2 regions of the Clostridium amazonense genome follow, and region 2 is predicted to be linked to the other one. Evidence: a T-box and tRNA genes for the amino acid it is inferred to sense, from the RefSeq annotation. Region 2 holds a T-box; the other holds one or more tRNA genes.

Region 1 (7,713 bases), on a different contig from region 2:
GCTCCAGCATTCAAAAGCAATTTACAAATTGCTATTCCTGCTGAACCTGCTCCATTTATTATAATCTTAACGTTTTCTATTTCTTTATTAACTACTTTTAATGCATTGTAAAGTCCTGCTAAAACAACAATTGCTGTTCCATGTTGATCATCATGAAATACTGGTATATTTAATTCTTCTTTTAATCTTTTTTCTATATAAAAACATTCTGGTGCTTTTATATCTTCTAAATTTATTCCACCAAATACTGGACTTAATAATTTAACTGTTTTTATAACTTCTTCTGGATCTTCTGTATCTAGACATATAGGAAATGCATCTATATTTCCAAATTCTTTAAATAATAATGCTTTTCCTTCCATAACTGGTATAGATGCCTCTGCGCCAATATTACCAAGTCCTAAAACAGCTGTTCCATTTGAAACTATTGCCACAGTATTTCCTTTTATAGTATAGTCATAAACTGCATCTTTATTTTTTGCAATCTCTAAACAAGGCTGAGCAACACCTGGAGTATATGCTAAAGATAAATCTTTACTACATTCAACTTTCATCTTTCCAATTACTTCAAGCTTACCTCTCTTTTCTTTATGTACTTTTAATGCTTCTTCTTGTATAGACATGTCAAACACCCTTCCCTTGCTTTACTTACTAATTTTATATTGAGTCAATAAAATAATTATTTTATTTTAAATCTTCACTTATTTTTAGTATAACGTACTTTATTTATTTTTTCCATTGTAATATTCACAGTACTGTACTATTGGGCATTCTTCACATTTAGGTTTTCTAGCATTACATATTTTTCTACCATGCCATATTAAGTAGTGATGAGCGTCACTCCACATTTTTTTAGGTATATTTTTCATTAGTTTCTGTTCTACTTCTTCTACATCTTTCCCTTTTGCAATACCTATCCTATTAGATAATCTAAAAACATGTGTATCTACAGCTATTGCAGGTATTCCAAATACATTTGCCATAACAACATTTGCTGTTTTTCTTCCTACACCAGGTAATTCTATAAGTTCTTCCATTGTTTTAGGCACTTCTCCATGATACTTTTCTAAGAGCATTTTACAGCAACCTAAAATATTTTTACTCTTATTCTTGTAAAATCCACAACTTCTAATTTTTTCTCCAAGTTCTTCTTCACTTAAAGTTACTATAGCTTCTGGAGTATTGTATTCCTTGTATAATTCTTTTGTAACTAAATTTACTCTTTCATCAGTACATTGAGCTGACAAAATTGTTGATATTAAAAGTTCAAATGGACTATTAAAATTTAATCCACAAGTTGCCCCTTCATAAACTTCACTTAATATTCTTAAAACTTCATCTCTAGTCTTTTTATTCATTATAATTTCCTACTTTCCTAAAAACTATATTTTAATTTCTAATCCGAAATAGTATTTTCTAATAATTTATATTTGTTAACATTTATTATACCATTTTAAATAACTTAATTATAGGGTTCCAAGTTCAAAGTTTAAATAACCTCTTTATCAAATGATATTATTAAGCTTACAGTTTATTATGATTGAACCTAATTAAGAACTAAGAGTGAAAAGTGAATAGTGTGATGGTGAATATTTTTGGGATTGAAATCCCCGCTACAATGTTTTATTTGTACTTCAAATAAAATCAGTATAATATTTATCCATAAAAAGTTCAGTTTGGAGAATAAATTCCCTATTATAATATTCATACTTACCATAGTTTTAATAGCAAATATAACTATTACTTTGTGTATTTTATAAAATTTATTTTTTATATAATTTCTCACTTTAAACATAAATAACTTAATTTATATTCCCATTCCTATTTTATTGTTCCCAATTTATTAAAACGTAAGTATTTAATGTTTTATTTATATAGTTAAACATAATCTTTATCTTATCTTTATATGTTTCTTGGTAAAATTTATATATTAAAACTTGGGGGTGATTTTATATGAGTTTTGATGAAAATATTGAAAAAGCAATTTATTTAATTAAAAGTAAAAAATATGATGAGGCTTTAACTTGTATTCATTTAGCTATGCTACAAAATGATATATCTGCTAAACCACACAACTTACTTGGAATTATATGTGAAATCAATGGTGATTTAGATTCAGCACTAAAACACTATAATGTTGCATATTCTCTTGATGCAACATTTAAATCTGCCTATAAAAATTTAGAGAGAATATCTTCTTTTAATTATGTATTTAACTTTAATGATTTATATTATGAAGACTTTAAAGATGATACTGCTGATAAAAATCTTTATACTTTGGAATATACAAATAATATTGGACATTTAATATTAAAATAATTTTTTGTATATTTTATTTTTATTAAGGAATACTATTTATAATACGATTTTGAAAGTTTCATACTTTTAAATTTTATCCTAAATTTTAAAAGTTACAATTTTAGTATTGTAACTTTTATTAAGACCCATGAAGAAAATTTTTTAATGAGTCTATTACTAAAGAAAAAATTTTAAATAACTACAGAAAAAGAGACTACAAAAGTTTTTGTGGTCTCTTTAACTTGTTATATTTTTAACGTCTTAGTATAAAATTCATTATCTTTTTTTATCATTGACCACACTTCTACAGTTATATATGCCTTTCTTTTAAAACTATAATAGTGCTCTCTTAATATTCCTTCTTCTGCAAAGCCTAATAATTTTATAAGTCTTTTAGATGCAATATTATGCATATCTATAAGTGCAGATACTTTGTTCATATAAAGCTCATTAAATGCAAAATTTAAAACTCTTAATATACATTCAGTTGCAATCCTTTTTCGCCAATTTTTTTTGACTATAGTATATCCTAATTCACATCTATTAGAATACAAATCTATGCTGTATAACCTAATCTCTCCTGTAAATTCACACTTTTCCTTATCTATTATAACCCAATTAAGTGCTGTCTTATTCTTATATTCTTCATCTATATGCTCCAAATAAATGTTGCACTCTTCTTTAGCATTTACTACTTCAGTTCCTGTGTATTTATTAATTTCTTCATCACTTAATAGTTCTTCAAAATTTCTTTCATAATTTTTATCACATTTTAATAATAAAAATCTTTTAGTTTCTAAGGTAGGAAATGTTAAAAAGTGCCTCTCTCTAAATTTACCATAATAATCAATTTTACTTGGCATAATATTCCCCCTTTAGGCTAATTAAATTCCCTATAATTTATAGTTATTCTCTGCTTAAACATACTTGCTAAGTAATTTGTCAGAATTATCTTTATTATATTATATCAAAAATTTATTGTTATTTTTAAGTTTTTTTATTAATATTTTTATATTATATTAATTTTTTTTTTGCTGTACTCGATAAACTAATTGATTAGATTGTAATTATAGTTTTTTAAAATTATGTTTTAAATTATATTTTTTATCAATTGTGGTTTCAAATTATTATTTTTTCTGCCTATAAAAACTTTTAAATTTACATCAATAACCAATCTTAAAATTTGATTATAAATTCTATATTTATTTCATATTAATACTTTATATAATATATGTTTAAATTTACTTATAAGTACTTAAGAAAGGATGATTTTTATGACTTTAAATAAATTTTTTATTAAAGATTCTAGTGATAAAAATATTCACATTTATAAATGGACCTGTGATGTAAAAGATCCTATAGGGGTTATTCAACTATCCCACGGAATGGCAGAGCATGCCCTTAGATATGCTGAGTTTGCAAACTATTTAAATGATAACGGCTATATAGTTTACGCTAATGACCATCGTGGTCATGGCAAGACAAGCCCTGATGAACTTGGGTATATGGGTGAAGGTGATGCATTTCATCTTATGGTAAACAATTTAAAAGATGTGACTGATTTAATAAAAAGTGAAAATCCTAATTTGCCTATATTTCTTTTAGGTCATAGTATGGGTTCTTTTTTATCTTTAAGATATGCTGAACTTTTCGGAAATGGCTTAGATGGCTTAATTCTTTGTGGCACTAATGGAAACCAACCTTTCATATTTTCATTTGGAGAAAAAGTAGCTAAATATCAAATGAAAAAGCATGGTGCCAAAACTGCTGGAATTACAATGGACAAGCTAAGTTTTGGTAATTTTAATAATAACTTTAAACCAAATAGGACAAATTTTGATTGGCTTTGCAGCGATGAAAAGGAAGTTGATAAATATATTGAAGACCCTTTATGCGGAACAATACACTCTAATTCATATTTTTACTATTTACTAAAAGGCCTACGAACTAATCAAAAGAAAGAAAATCTAGATAAAATCCCTAAAAACCTACCTATCCTTTTAATTGCTGGGCAAGATGATCCTGTTGGTTTGATGGGAAAAGGTGTTACTAGGCTTTATAATGATTTAAAAAACATGAATATTAAATCTGTGGATATGATTTTATATCCTGATGCTAGACATGAAATTCTAAATGAAGCTCAGAAACATAAGGTTTTTAATGATTGTGTTAGTTTTTTTAATAAAAATAACAAAAATTGCTCAACTGAAGCTATTGAAAAGAAAGAAACCATTTTTGATATTTAATAATTAATTAAAAGGTAGTAAAATTTTACTACCTTTTCTTACTTTACAAAATAAAAAAACTAGTAGTAAACTACTAGTTTATATGGCAGGGGCACGAGGACTTGAACCCGGAACCAACGGTTTTGGAGACCGCTACTCTACCAATTGAGCTATACCCCTAAGACAAGATTTATTTTATCATCAACATTTAAACTTGTCAATACTTTTTTGATATTTTATTTGGATATGTGAAAGGACTTGGAATGAAAACTCCAAGCCCTTAATATAGAATTCTAATTTAAACTTTGAATTCTTACTATATTTTATAATATTTTAAAACCTGCTGATTTTATTTTTGATAATATATCATCAAAGTTTTCAGCTCTTAATCTTACAACTATTTCTTTTATATCTGTTTTAGTTTTTGGATCTACAACTACAAAACTTATTATGTCACCTTTATTTTCAGTTATTATTTTAGAAAGTTTTGATATTTGTCCTGGGATTTCATATGCTATTACAGCTAACCTATGTCCTTTATTTAATCCAAATAATTCTGTAAACTGATGGAATATAGCATAATGTGTAACTATTCCTTTAAAGTCGCCAGTATTATCTACAACTGCTAAAAATGAAACGTTTTTAGTTTCTAAATAATATGCAGCTTCTTCTATTTGCTCCATTGGTTTTATTTCTGGGACATCTGTTCTCATAACATTTTCAACTAAAAAGTCAGATAATAAGCACTTTCTTTCTACACTTTTTTCATAGTAATATGTGTATATCTTCTCTTTTGATATTGCCCCTAAAAACTTATTTTCATCTGCTACAGGAATTGATAAAAAGTTGTTTTTTTCCATAAGTTCTAAAGCTTCACCTATTGTCATTTTTGGTGTGGCTGTTACAAGCTTTTCTCTAGTTAACATTAAATTACTTACAAACATGACATACCCTCCTCCATATACTAAACCCCTTATTTAAATATAATAAATAAAACTAGAAATTTAATATTATAAAACAATTATATATTATTTTCGTATTATTGGGAATATTTTTTAAATTTCATTGTATATCTTTTTCTATTCTTCTTTTTAAAATGTATAATAGACTTAAGACAATATGTTTTTACAAAATTATAGATATTATAGTATTGAAATTTAATTATTACTATACTATGATAAAAACCACACTAACATGATATAGGGTTCCAAGCTAATATTTTAAATAATAACTTTCTCAAATGATACTAGAAGTACTATAATTTATTACTATATTCATATTTGGAACCAAGTAAGAGTGAAAAGTGAATAGTTATGGTTAATATCCCGTGGATTGAAATCCACGCTACAATGTTTTATTTGTACTTCAAATAAAATTAGTATAATATTTATCCATAAAAAGTTCATTTTGGAGAATAAATTCCCCATCATAATGTTCTTACTAATCATAGTTTTAATAGTAACTATCACTATTACTTTGGATATTTTATAAATTTCAGTTTTTATATTATTTTCAATTAATTTGCTGTGCAAATTTAATAAAAAATTATTCTTCAAAATTGGAAATCCAATTTTTACATTCACTTTCAATTTTCAATTTTAAATTAAATTAATTAGAGTTCTCAACTGAAATATGAATAATTGCATTTTCAAACTTATTTCCCTATATAAATTCACCCTATATATAATATATACGTTTTATTACATAATTGTTACTATCTTTTATTACGAAAATACTTATCACATATAATATTTTCACCTTCTAAAGCTTAAATAATTTTGATATATTTATAATTATGATTTTCTTTTTCATGATTTTGGGCTAAAATATTAAATGAGGTGAACATAATGGAATTTATCGTTAATACTGTAGAAGAAACTGAAAAACTCGGTATTCAATTAGGGAAGCTTTGTAAAAGCGGTGATGTAATTTGCCTTGTTGGTGATTTAGGTACTGGCAAGACTCATTTAACAAAGGGCATAGCTTTAGGACTTGGCATAGAAGAAAATATAACTAGTCCAACTTTTAATATTGTAAACGAATATGACACTGGAAGATTAAAATTTTATCATTTTGATGTTTATAGAGTTAATGACCCTGATGAAATTGCAGCAATTGGCTTTGATGAATATATTTTCGGAGATGGTGTAAGTGTCATTGAATGGTCTAACTATATAGAAGAACTAATTCCTGATGAGAATTTAACTATATATCTAGAAAAAATACCTCAATTAGGATCTTCTTTTAGAAAAGTTACTATTAAATATGATGGAACTAGATATGATTATATAAAGGAGTTAATACTATGATAATTCTTAGTTTAGATTGCGCTACTGAATGTGCTACCGTTGCTTTATTAAGCGAGGATAAGTTACTTGGTGAAATTAATATAAATAATAAAAAACAACATTCTACTATACTGATGCCTATGATAGATGAGCTTTTAAAAAGTACCCAACTATCCTTGGATGATGTTGATGGATTTGTTGTTTCAAAAGGTCCTGGTTCTTTTACTGGACTTAGAGTTGGTATGTCAACTATTAAAGCTTTATCCCAAGCTTCTAAGAAACCTTTTGTTTCTATTTCTACTTTAGACGGACTTGCTAATAACCTTTATGGTACTAATGGTATTATTTGTCCTATAATGGATGCTTTAAGAGGTAATGTTTATACTGGATTATACAAATTTGATAATGATAAACTAATAACTCTAAAAGAACCTTATGTTGTATCTATTGATGAGTTATTAAATGATTTAAAAGCTAAAAATGAAAAGATTTATTTTATTGGAGATGGAACTTTTAAGTTTTGTGAAAAACTTAAAGAAGAAATTTCTACTTGCTCAATAGCTCCATGTCATTTGAATGTAGCTAAAGCTTCATCACTAGGTCAAATAGGGTTAAATTTAATTAAAGATGGTATAGTTGATGATATTTATGCAGCTTCTCCTATTTATTTAAGATTATCTCAAGCTGAAAGAGAGTATGAGGAGAAAATGAAAAATAATGGATAATATCATTGTAGAACAGTTAAATGATACTAACATTACTGCTGTTGAAGAAATTTCTAAACTTAGTTTTCATACTCCTTGGAGCTTAGATTCTATAAAAAAAGAATTATCTAATCCTCATGCTAATTACGTTGTTTTGAAAATTTCAAATACCTATATTGGTTTTGGTGGTGCATGGAT
Region 2 (7,713 bases):
CATTTTCTTTATACAAATTAAAAATTTTTAATCAAAATTTTATGTGAAGTTTTTTATTTAATGATGGGAGTACACAAAGAACCATCATTGTAATTAAAGCTATAGTCAACTTTGTATCTAATTGAAAGTTATTTTTATAACCTATAAATGTTATTATAAAAACAGAAACTCCAACTAAAAAGTGTAATATTTTTTGGCTCTTAATAAAGTTAGATTTATTTTTAATAGTTGCACCACTGGCTTCATAAGTATCAGCAAGTTTTTTCCAAGGCATGAAAAAAGCAAAATAAAACTGAACTAAAGCTAGTGATATTAAAATAATTATAAGTAAAGTTGTCATAAAAACCCCTTTCCAGTTCATATCTATCAATATCTAAATTAGAACACTTAAGTTTATTCATATTTGTATATTATACAACTTTATACAAAGGCATACAATGATTTAAACTAATTTAGACAAAGTTGTACTAGTGCCAATAGAAGGCGTTTTTATATTGGTATAAGATGCTATTTTAGGTAAATTATTTAAGGTGTCAATTACTAAAGAACCTTTTATATTGTAGGATTCCTTCAATCCTAAGTCAGAAAAAATCACATTTACTTTTATATGAAAGGTATATGTGTTACTTTTAGGTATTTTATTTATTCTTAAAATAGTACAATTACTATCAAATCCCATATTATATGATTGCAAAATATATTTTTTTTGAAGTTCACTAGAGATTAATGAATTAAAAGCAGAATCGCTCATATAATCTTTTAATTTATAAGAAACATCATCATGTGGAAAATTTTTATTATACTCTTTTGAAGTAGGAAGTGAATTGTTTTTAAAGTCATAAAAAGTTTTCAAAAAATTACTTATTAAAATCTCTTCTTTTGTAGGTAATATTGAACTAGCAGAAAAGAATATGCATATTACTAAATAGAAAGAAACTAAAATAAATTTAAAACTTCTAATAAAATCACCTCGTTTACAAAAAAAGATTACAAATTATGGAATGAATTTACTATAAAGTATATCAGTATAGATAATTAAATTAAACTGATTATAAAATAAGTTTAAATTTTTTACATAAATTTAAAATTGTTGTTTTAAATTTAATATTCATAAAAAAATAAAGATGTTGAAGATTAAACTTAAAATCCAACACCTTTATTTTCAAATATTAAATTTGATAAATTTAAAAATATTCATCATCCTCTGTAGTAGGAATATCTGCACCGCAATTAAATGTATAATCAAATTCTGCATTAGAAATGTTGTTTACAACTATATCATCTTCAACATTATCTGGTAGTTTTACAGAGTCTAACTCAGATTTTGATTCTGGAGTATTTAATGGTGCATCAAGATAATTTCTCATGTTTGGAGGATAGGAAGATTTTTTATTTTTAGTCATGTAAATTTCACTCCTTTAATTAAGCTTTTATATTATTTTGTCTATAAATCACAAAAAAATACTAAAAATCATAAAAACATTGACTAAAATTAAATTGCGGAATATAATATTATAAAATAAGTTCAAATCTATGATAAGAAGTAAGTAAGTTTAAAAACAGATTTTTAGAGAGTGATAGATGGTGAAATTATCGCAATTATGATTAAACTGAATGGGTCTTTGAGAGCAAAGGTGAATTTAAAAGTAGCTTTTGACGGTTCCTTCCGTTATAAAGGTAAGATATGTTAGTATCTGAAAAGATAAGTATTTACTTAAAATTAGGTGGTACCGCGTTAATACACGCCCTATGGAATTTCCATAGGGCTTTTTTATATTTTATTTAAAATAAATTTATGGAGGTTTTTTATTATGGAAGATAAGAAAAAAGTTATTTTCAGTGGAATTCAGCCCTCTGGAAATTTGACATTAGGAAATTATTTAGGAGCAATAAAAAATTGGGTAAAACTTCAAGATGAATATGATTGTTATTTTTGTGTAGTTGATTTACATGCAATAACAGTAATGCAAAAACCAGCGGATTTAAGAAAAAGAACATTAGAAATATTGGCTATATATATAGCATCAGGAATAATCCCAGAGAAAAACACACTATTTATCCAATCACATGTTCCAGCACATAGTGAGTGTTCATGGCTTTTAACTTGTAATGGATATATGGGTGAACTTTCAAGAATGACTCAATATAAGGAAAAATCAAAAAAAAGTGGTGAAAGTATAGGGGCAGGATTATTTACCTATCCATTATTAATGGCATCGGATATTTTATTATATCAAACAGATGTAGTTCCAGTAGGGGCTGATCAAGTTCAACATTTAGAACTTGCAAGAGATTTAGCTGAAAGATTTAATAAAACTTATAGTCCTACATTTACTATTCCAGAAGCCTATTTGAGTAAAACAGGAGCCAAAATAATGGATTTACAAAATCCAGAAAAGAAAATGTCAAAGTCTGAAGATAATCCAAATAGCTATATATTAATTATGGATGAACCAGATGTTATAAGAAAAAAAATATCTAGAGCAGTTACTGATAGTATAGGTGAAGTTAAGTATAGTGATGAACAACCAGGTGTTAAAAACTTAATGACAATACTATCAAATATAAAGGGATATACTTTTGAAGAAATAGAGAATAAATATAAAGGTCAAGGCTATGCTCAATTTAAAAATGATGTAGCAGAAGCTATAGTTGAAGAATTAACACCTGTACAAGAAAGGGTAAAAGCATTATTAGAAAATAAAAGTGAACTAGAAGAAATATACAAAAAAGGTGCAGAAAAAGCTAATTATGTTGCTAATAAAACATTAAGAAAAATGCAAAAGAAAATAGGATTTATTCCTAGATAAAATTATAGTATTAAGCATTACAAATTCGATAATTGTAATGCTTTTTTTTATGTAAGAACTTAATAATAAAAATTTATGAGATAAGTATTGGGGAAATTATTTGTAATTACATTGTTTGTTATATTTTGTTATAAATTTTAATAGTTAAGTTTGTATTATAAATAGAATATTAGTGCAAAATATACTATAAATCGACAAAGTATTCTTGTAGATATAAAATACAGTTATTATTACAAAAAAACATTAATTTATTACAATATTATTGAAAAAATAGATAATCAATCTAGAATTACAATGTAAGGAGTAAGTAATTTAATAAAGGAGAATTTTAATATGGATAAATTATCAAGAAGTATTGATTTATATATAGTAGCAATGATTATGCAAGTGTTTATTATATTTGGATTTTTATATTTTAATCTTCATGACAACACTTTTTTAGATTTTATAATGCTGGGGATAACTGCATTTATAGTTTTAATAGCATATTTCAAAGGTACAATTTGGGGATTATTAAGTGCTACTATAGCTGTGTTTATATATGCTAGTTATTTTTTATATTTATCATTGATACAAAATATAAATATAAATATAAATGTTTACTTATGGGTTATATCAATACCTATAATTTCGTTTTTAACAGGTCGATTTGGAGATAAGTTAAGGGAAATTCAAAATGAGAATAAAGAATTAAAAAATGAAATGAAAGAACTTGTTACTATAGATAAAAAAACTGGACTTTCAAATTTGAAAGGGTTCTATGAGGATTTGGAAAGAGAAATTAGTAGATGTAAAAGACACAAGTTTCCAATGGCTTTAATGCTTATAAAAATAAGTTATTACAATGAACTTTTAGTTTATTTTGGTGAGAGAAAAATGAGAGAAATAATAGGTGAAATAAGTGAGTGTATAGTTAAATCAACTAGAATTGAGGATATTCAATATATGCTTAATGATGATACATTTGCAATACTTTTAATTGAAACGGATGAACTTGGAGGGGAAGTTGTCAATAAAAGAGTAAAGGACGGTATAAAAAATATAAATTTAAAGTTAGATAATCAGGAGAAAAATATTAATGTAGAGGTTAAGGTTGGAATAGTAGAATACAATGAAAATATTCATGATGCTATAGAGTTAAAAAAATTAGCTGAAAAGGAACTAGAATATGATGTATAAGAAAATAATTATAATTTTTTTTATGTGTTTTTTTATATTCAGCAGTAGCATTACAAGTGCATATAGCATTGAACAAAATAATAAAGTACTAATAGTTTATGATTATAAGGAAAATTTCAATGGTGATTTAAGTTTTATAGATTATTTAACAGAAATAATTAAGCACTTCAAATTCAATGTTTCAACTATAGATATAAATGAATATAAAAGCATTGATTTAAATGAATATTCCCACATACTTGCAGTTTTAAATTATGATTCTGATTTAAAACATGAGTTTATACAAAACATTAAGAGTTATTACGGAAAAATTTTTTGGATAGGTAGAAATATAGAACAAGTTATTTCTAATAACCCTAATTACAATTTTAAAATAAATAAAAATATTTATGATTTAAAAGAAATAAATATAAAGGGATATGATAATGAAATTTTTTATATGGATTCAAAAGAAAATATAACATCTATATATAGCAATAAATTAAATATACAGTCAAGTTTTTTTGATGGAAAAGAGTATATACCGTTTATAGTTACTGAAGGTAAATTTTGGTATGAAAGTGTTATTCCTAAAAATAAAATAATGATATATGAAACAATAAATGAGTTAATGAAATTTTTAGAGATAAATTATGACAAAGAAAACTCTATTATTATAAATATATCTGATGTTACAAAAAATACAGATAGTAATAATTTACTTGAATTAGCTAAAGTTTTAGAAGAAGAACAAGTGCCATATATTATATCTGTAAACACTTCAAATATCACAGAAAGTCTAAGAGGTGTTTTAAAATATGCTCAAAGTAAAGGAGCTAGTATATCACTAAGAAATAATAATGAAGATATTAAAGGTGAGGTTGTAGATTGTTTGAATAGTAATATATATCCATTATGTATTATAAATGATTCATTCTATTTAAACGGGAAAATAAAAAATAATTTTTCAACAATTTTTCAATCTGAAAGTGAAACAGACATATTTAGATTACCATATATAATAAAATATGCTGAAGATAAACATATATTTATTCCTAATAATTCACGCAATATAAATGCTGAAAGTAAGTATTGGCAAAAAGATATGGAAAAAGATTTGAGTGAATTAAATATTATAAAGGGATTTAATTACACTATAAATATTGCTTCTGAATTAAATAAGGATGAATTAAAAAAGGTAGTTACATATGCAAAAAATAGAAACTATAAGTTTATTGATATTAAAAAGTATGACAATTGGGTTAATTGGGATGACATAAGTATAAAATCTAAAAATGGAAAACTAGAAGTAAGTTATGATGAAAATATAATTGTAAATAATAATAAAGACTTATCTTATATACAAAAAATAAATAGAGCATTAATAGTTATAGTTGGAATGTTTACATTAATATTTTTGATAGTATTTTTATATTTCAAAAATATAAATAAAAGAAAGTTTTTAAGGTGATTTAAGTTATGAAAGAATTAAATTTTATAGATTATTTATTTTTATATTCATTGATATCTATATGGCTTGTATTATTAATAAATATAGTTTTAGCTACTAGTGGATATATATATTATTTGAAAATGAATAATACAAATATAAAGTTAATTGATGATGAAGAATGTCCTATAGTATCAATAATGGTTCCAGCACATAATGAAGGGAAAGTAATATATAAAACTGTAAGATCATTATTACTATTAAATTATCCTAATGATAAGTATGAGGTTATAGTGATAAATGATAATTCAAGTGATAATACTTATGATGAATTATTAAAAGTAAAAGAGGAATTCAAAGCAGAAAATTTAAAAATATTAAATACAGATAAAATAACTGGAGGTAAAGGAAAATCAAATGCATTAAACTTGGGTTATGAGCTTTCAAAAGGTGAATATATAGCTATATATGATGCTGACAATACTACAGAAAAAAATGCGTTAAGATATTTAATTACAACAATACTTAGTAGTGATAAATTAGGTGCTGTAATAGGAAAGTTTAGAACTAGAAATAGAGATAGGAACTTACTTACTAAATTTATAAATATAGAAACTTTGAGTTTTCAATGGATGTCACAAGCAGGAAGATGGCAACTTTTAAATTTATGTACTATTCCAGGAACAAATTTTGTTATAAAAAAAAGTGTACTAGAAGAACTTGGTGGGTGGGATACTAAGGCTATATCAGAAGATACGGAAATAAGTTTTAGATTGTATAAGCTAGGATATAAAATAGCGTTTATGCCTAAAGCTGTTACTTGGGAGCAAGAGCCTGAAACTGTAAAAGTATGGTTTAAACAAAGAACTAGATGGGCAAAGGGAAATATTTATGTTTTAAATAAATATATAATGAAAATTTTTACAGAAAAGCCTTCTAAGGTTGTATTTGATGTATTATATTTTTTTCTTGTATACATATTATTTTTATCATCTGTATTCATATCAGATTTTATTTTTTTAATAAGCATGTTTACTAATGTGAAAATACAGATAGCAGGAAATTTCAACATATTATGGATAATGGCATACATTCTTTTTATTTTAGAAGTAGCTGTAACATTATCTATGGAAAAGGGGCAAAGTTCAATTAAAAATATTTTGTTAATACCAATAATGTATTTTACTTATTGTCAAATGTGGCTTTTAGTGGCACTAAATAGTATTATTCAGTATTGGAAAGATAAGATTTTAAAAAGAGAAGTTAAATGGTATAAAACCGAGCGATTTTAAAATGAATTAAAGAATATTACATTAGGCGAGGTGAGTGATGTGAAAAAATTTTTAGCAGCCTTTATTATTTTAATAATTATGTTTACTAATATAACTTTAGCATCTAATTATGATGAAAAAATATTAGGAAAAAATTTTACATTTGGAGAAGATACAGAATGCAATGGTGTAATGGCAAGTAAAAGTATATTTTTTAAAATAGATAAAATGTGGAAGGTGGAAAATGGATATTTAAATTTAGTATTTACTCAAAGTGATTTAATAAATGAAGATGAATCAACAGTTACGGTGTATTTAAATAATATACCAATACATTCATTTAGACTTGTAGATGCAAATGAAACAGAACAAACTGTAAAAGTATTTTTAGATAAAAAACTTATAAATCAAGGATTTAATGAAATAAGGGTGAAAAGTTATAGACGAATAGGAGAAAAACCTTGTACAGATGATATGAATACTGCTAATTGGATTGTATTTAGTAAAGATTCTTTTGTTCATATAGATTTTAAAGAAATTGAAGATAATGTAGGTTTAAAGGAGTTTCCATATCCGTACATAAAAGAAAGTAATATAGATCAAAAGGTAACTATACTACTTCCAGATGATTTTAGTGATGAAGAACTTACAGCAGCTATGCTTATGTCTAGTTATGTAGGACAACTAAATAAGAACAATAAGTTTAATAATATAGTGAGTAGATATAGTGAATACAATGCTAAAAATAGTGAAAATTTAATATACATTGGGAATGTTAACAAATTACCTGAGGAAATAAAAAACTCATTAAGTGTTGATGAAATAACTAAAATAAGCAATAAAGCAATATTAAAGGAAGTTACATCACCATTTAATTCTAATAAGAGGTTAATTATAGCAACATCTAGTCAAGATAAATTAATAAATAAATGTATAAAATTTATTACAAATGGAAATTTAACAAAACAAGTTATAGGAAATAGTGTATTTATTGATGAAAATATGGATGTAAACAATATTGTAG

What was found. The T-box of region 2 lies ahead of trpS (tryptophan--tRNA ligase). A T-box ahead of a tRNA ligase gene usually reads a tRNA of that ligase, here a tRNA-Trp.
Region 1: it encodes a tRNA-Trp, which carries the amino acid that the T-box ahead of trpS (tryptophan--tRNA ligase) is inferred to sense. The anticodon was not compared.

Annotation. Positions count from the first base shown of each region.
Region 1 covers NZ_JBWKMH010000031.1:18,137-25,849, reverse strand. The annotation lists gene AC07E4_RS12805 (NAD(P)-dependent malic enzyme) at 1-623, opposite strand, end outside; gene nth (endonuclease III) at 723-1,358, opposite strand; gene AC07E4_RS12795 (tetratricopeptide repeat protein) at 1,954-2,319, shown strand; gene AC07E4_RS12790 (GNAT family N-acetyltransferase) at 2,544-3,161, opposite strand; gene AC07E4_RS12785 (lysophospholipase) at 3,573-4,544, shown strand; tRNA gene AC07E4_RS12780 (tRNA-Trp) at 4,628-4,703, opposite strand; gene AC07E4_RS12775 (CBS domain-containing protein) at 4,847-5,467, opposite strand; gene tsaE (tRNA (adenosine(37)-N6)-threonylcarbamoyltransferase complex ATPase subunit type 1 TsaE) at 6,371-6,832, shown strand; gene tsaB (tRNA (adenosine(37)-N6)-threonylcarbamoyltransferase complex dimerization subunit type 1 TsaB) at 6,829-7,536, shown strand; gene rimI (ribosomal protein S18-alanine N-acetyltransferase) at 7,529-7,713, shown strand, end outside.
Region 2 covers NZ_JBWKMH010000010.1:456,589-464,301, forward strand. The annotation lists gene AC07E4_RS06430 (hypothetical protein) at 32-340, opposite strand; gene AC07E4_RS06435 (hypothetical protein) at 443-853, opposite strand; gene AC07E4_RS06440 (hypothetical protein) at 1,185-1,403, opposite strand; T-box leader at 1,525-1,753, shown strand; gene trpS (tryptophan--tRNA ligase) at 1,812-2,810, shown strand; gene AC07E4_RS06450 (GGDEF domain-containing protein) at 3,144-3,989, shown strand; gene AC07E4_RS06455 (hypothetical protein) at 3,979-5,439, shown strand; gene AC07E4_RS06460 (glycosyltransferase family 2 protein) at 5,448-6,710, shown strand; gene AC07E4_RS06465 (cellulose biosynthesis cyclic di-GMP-binding regulatory protein BcsB) at 6,750-7,713, shown strand, end outside.